2 regions of the Brevibacillus sp. NRRL NRS-603 genome follow, and region 2 is predicted to be linked to the other one. Evidence: a T-box and tRNA genes for the amino acid it is inferred to sense, from the RefSeq annotation. Region 2 holds a T-box; the other holds one or more tRNA genes.
The links. A T-box is a leader RNA that pairs with one kind of tRNA and senses whether it is charged. The one in region 2 lies ahead of ileS (isoleucine--tRNA ligase), so its partner is inferred to be a tRNA-Ile.
Positions count from the first base shown of each region.

Region 1: it has a tRNA-Ile gene. The T-box ahead of ileS (isoleucine--tRNA ligase) is inferred to sense a tRNA for this amino acid. The anticodon was not compared.

Region 1 covers NZ_PXZN01000025.1:66,952-69,328, reverse strand. The annotation lists tRNA gene C7R94_RS20680 (tRNA-Tyr) at 1-84, opposite strand, end outside; tRNA gene C7R94_RS20675 (tRNA-Thr) at 132-207, opposite strand; tRNA gene C7R94_RS20670 (tRNA-Phe) at 222-297, opposite strand; tRNA gene C7R94_RS20665 (tRNA-Asp) at 333-409, opposite strand; tRNA gene C7R94_RS20660 (tRNA-Val) at 435-510, opposite strand; tRNA gene C7R94_RS20655 (tRNA-Glu) at 551-624, opposite strand; tRNA gene C7R94_RS20650 (tRNA-Asn) at 632-707, opposite strand; tRNA gene C7R94_RS20645 (tRNA-Ala) at 725-800, opposite strand; tRNA gene C7R94_RS20640 (tRNA-Ile) at 845-921, opposite strand; gene gyrB (DNA topoisomerase (ATP-hydrolyzing) subunit B) at 1,139-2,377, opposite strand, start outside.
Region 2 covers NZ_PXZN01000016.1:347,717-350,093, forward strand. The annotation lists gene C7R94_RS16900 (DivIVA domain-containing protein) at 85-576, shown strand; T-box leader at 666-933, shown strand; gene ileS (isoleucine--tRNA ligase) at 980-2,377, shown strand, end outside.

The DNA of each region.
Region 1 (2,377 bases), on a different contig from region 2:
GGTGGGGAGAGACGGATTCGAACCGCCGAACCCGGAGGGAGCAGATTTACAGTCTGCCGTGTTTAGCCACTTCACTATCTCCCCAAGCTTGTCCTTCAAAAGCAAACCTTATTCAACTTTCAAAGAAAAAGTGGTGCCGGCAATAGGACTTGAACCCACAACCCCCTGATTACAAGTCAGGTGCTCTACCAATTGAGCTATACCGGCGTGTTTTGTATAAATGGTGGCTCGGGACGGAATCGAACCGCCGACACGAGGATTTTCAGTCCTCTGCTCTACCGACTGAGCTACCGAGCCTCAAGCGCAATTATTTCGCCATCGCTTGAGAAAAATGGCGGAGCTGACGGGACTCGAACCCGCGACCTCCGGTGTGACAGACCGGCGTGAACTCCAACTTCACCACAGCTCCATGTAAAACATTCAGTTGCTAAAAGTGGTGGAGGCTGACGGGATCGAACCGCCGACCCTCTGCTTGTAAGGCAGATGCTCTCCCAGCTGAGCTAAGCCTCCACATTCCCCCGCTATTTCATTAGGGGGGCGTTTTGCTAGGTGACCCGTAGGGGATTCGAACCCCTGAATGACAGCGTGAAAGGCTGCTGTGTTAAACCGCTTCACCAACGGGCCATTTGAATGGCTCCTCGGGACGGACTCGAACCGCCGACCGATCGGTTAACAGCCGATTGCTCTACCAACTGAGCTACCGAGGAATAATGATGTTTTAGAATGGTGGAGCTGAACGGGATCGAACCGATGACCTCCTGCTTGCAAGGCAGGCGCTCTCCCAACTGAGCTACAGCCCCATTCTAACGCTTCCGTGACAAAGTCGTCATGTCAGCTATGTAAGTGGTGGGCCTAGGCTGACTCGAACAGCCGACCTCACGCTTATCAGGCGTGCGCTCTAACCAACTGAGCTATAGGCCCGTGATTACTTCCGGAACTTTAATCTATCACACTTTTAAATTCATTGCAATAGAAAATTTGATTTTTTTTATTGCGTGGGTGAACTTTTTTGTGAAAGACGCTTTTAACAAAAGCAAAATCCATTATAAGTCATGTTCACTGTATATTTCAAATGTGTTTTTAAATTTTCATTAAGAAAAAGCTTGCCCGGTAAAGGACAAGCTTTTCTTCGTTCCCATTAAATATCAAGATCGCGTACATTTGCTGCGTATTGCTCAATAAACTCCCTGCGAGGCTCTACTTCGTCACCCATCAGTGTCTCAAACACCATATCGGCATCCATAGCATCCTCGAGATCTACCTGAAGCAACGTACGGACTTCTGGGTCCATTGTAGTCTCCCACAATTGATCCGCGTTCATCTCGCCAAGTCCTTTATAGCGTTGGACGTTTGGCTTTGGTTGAGCCTTCAAGGTAGCGAGAACCTCATCACGCTGCTTGTCGGTATAAGCATAATGCAGCGTCTTCCCTTGCTTAATGCTGTAGAGAGGCGGCTGCGCAATATAAATATACCCCGCTTCAATCAACTGTTTCATGTAACGGAAGAAGAACGTCAGCAGAAGCGTACGAATATGCGATCCGTCAACGTCGGCGTCCGTCATAATGACAACTTTGTGGTAACGTGCCTTTGAAATATCAAAGTCTTCTCCAACACCCGTTCCCAAAGCCGTAATAATGGCACGGATCTCGTTGTTGCCGAGAATTTTGTCCAGACGTGCTTTTTCTACGTTCAATACCTTCCCGCGCAGAGGAAGAATGGCTTGGAAATGGCGGTCGCGTCCCATCTTCGCAGAACCGCCCGCAGAGTCACCCTCTACAATGAACAATTCAGATTCGGATGCGTCCTTGGAAGAGCAGTCCGCCAATTTACCCGGCAAAGCACTTACTTCCAGTGCACTCTTGCGACGAGTCATTTCACGTGCTTTACGAGCTGCCTCACGGGCACGAGATGCCATGAGCGCTTTTTCCACAACTTTTTTGGCTACGCCCGGGTTTTCTTCCATAAAGGTGTTGAAACGGTCACCGAAGACAGACTCAGTAATGCTACGCGCTTCCGAGTTGCCCAGCTTCGTTTTTGTTTGTCCTTCAAATTGAGGCTCTTGAATTTTTACGGAGATAATCGCGGTAATGCCTTCACGCACATCGTCCCCGGAAAGATTCGGATCCTTTTCCTTCAGGAAGTTAAACTTGCGGCTGTAGTCGTTGATAACACGTGTAAGAGCCGTTTTAAATCCGGTCTCGTGAGTACCACCCTCATGCGTGTTGATGTTATTGGCAAAAGAGTAGATGTTGCTCACATAGCTGTCGTTGTACTGAAGGGCAACCTCCACGACAAGACCTTCTTTTTCTCCTTCGCAATAAATCACATCATCATGCAGGGCTTCCCGGTTTTTATTCAAGTATTCTACGAACTGGAT
Region 2 (2,377 bases):
AAAAATTGTAAAATACGGCAGGAAACACTGCTAATCCTGTCGAAATGATTGAAGACGAATTATCGGGAAAAGTGGGGGGTTCATGTGCCTTTAACGCCGTTGGATATACACAATAAGGAATTCAGCACAGGCTTTCGTGGGTATAACATTGACGAAGTGAACGAATTTCTCGATCAGGTGATCAAGGATTTTGAGCTCTTGATAAAAGAGAAAAAAGAACAGGAAGAGCGCGTAGCCATTCTGAATGAGCGCGTAGATTACTATAAGAGCTTGGAAGAAAATTTGAGCAAGTCGATTCTGGTGGCGCAGGAGACAGCTGAGGATGTGAAGTCGAATGCCCGCAAGGAAGCGCAGCTCATCTTAAAAGAAGCTGAGAAAAATGCAGACCGAATCGTCAATGAAGCATTGGCGAAGTCGCGCAAAATCGCAATCGAAATCGAAGAATTAAAAAAGCGTGCTTCGGTTTACCGTATGCGTTTTCGGACGCTTTTGGAAGCACAGTTGGAAATGCTGGAGAATGGCGACTGGGACAGCATTGAACAACCACAAGTTGATTCGCCTGTAACAGTTGAATAAATCATTGACGTTCGAGCAATGATGGTATTATAATGAAAGACAACTTTTTCGAAATAAAGCACTTATAGAAGTTGAACAGCTTATACAAATCATAGACGATGAACGGGAAGAGTACGTGAGCCAGCACTGCCTAGAGAGTCGGGAAAAGGTGAAAACCCGGCCAGTTGCTTTCGCAGAAAATCACCCGGGAGTTCAATATCCGAAAACCGCAAAACCTTGATGGTTGTACAGGTGAGTAAGTGAGCGAGTCATTCCCGTTACGAATGAGTGAAGTGGAGCGAATCCGATGCAGGTTTTTTTGTCGTACGGGTTTGTTCAATCAGGGTGGTACCACGGGAGCTTTCTCTCGTCCCTTTTAGGGGATGAGTGAAGGCTTTTATTTATTTAAGGAGTGAATCAGGCCATGGATTACAGCAAAACCTTAGCGCTACCAAAAACAGATTTCCCCATGCGCGGAAATTTGCCAAGCCGCGAGCCACAGATGCAAGCAGTATGGGAAGAGCAAAATATTTACCAACAAGTGTTGGATCGTACAAAAGACCGCCCGTCTTTTGTCTTGCATGATGGACCTCCATATGCGAATGGAGACATCCATATCGGTCACGCACTGAACAAAATCCTCAAGGACTTCATCGTTCGCTACAAATCCATGGCAGGCTTCTATGCGCCGTACATCCCAGGTTGGGATACACATGGTTTGCCGATTGAGCAAGCGATTATCAATGCACAAGGTCTGGATCGTCGCAGCATCGAAGTGAACGATTTCCGCCAACGCTGTGAAGAATATGCTTGGTCCTATATCGACAAGCAACGCGACCAATTCAAGCGTCTGGGCGTTCGTGGAGATTGGGAAAACCCTTATGTAACACTTTTGCCTGAGTATGAAGCCAACCAAATTCGCGTATTCGGCGAAATGGCGAAAAAGGGCTATATTTACAAAGGTCTGCGCTGCGTGTACTGGTCTCCGTCTTCTGAGACGGCTCTGGCTGACGCAGAAATCGAATACAAAGACAAGCGTTCCCCTTCTATTTACGTCAGCTTCCAGGTAGCAGATGGAAAAGGCAAGCTGGACACAGAAACAGGCGTTGTTATTTGGACAACGACTCCATGGACATTACCAGCAAACCTCGCGATCAGCCTGCACCCTGAGCTCGAGTACAACGTCGTAAAGGTAGATGGTCGCAAATTCCTGGTAGCCAACGGTCTGATTGAAGCTGCAAGCAAAGAAATTGGCTGGGAAGGCGTCGAGATTCTTGCGACATTTAAAGGTCAAGAGCTGGAAGGTGTAGAAACTCAGCATCCGTTCTACGATCGCAAGTCTCCACTCATCCTGGGTGAGCACGTAACCTTGGATGCAGGTACTGGTTGCGTTCATACTGCTCCAGGCCACGGGGAAGATGACTTTAACGTTGGTCAAAAATACAATTTGGGTGTCCTTTGCCCAGTCGATCACGAAGGTAAAATGACCAATGAGGCACCGGGCTTTGAAGGTCTGTTCTATGAAGATGCCAACAAAGTGATTACGGAAAAGCTGAAAGAAAACGGAGCGCTCTTGAAGCTCAATTTCTTCACGCACTCTTACCCACATGACTGGCGTACGAAAAAACCGGTTATTTATCGCGCGACAGAGCAATGGTTCGCGTCTATCGACGGATTCCGTGAGCAAATGCTCGAAGCGATTAAAAATGTAAAATGGATTCCTCATTGGGGAGAAACTCGCTTGGCTAATATGATTGCGGATCGCGGCGACTGGTGCATTTCCCGTCAACGTGTATGGGGTGTGCCGATTCCAATCTTCTAT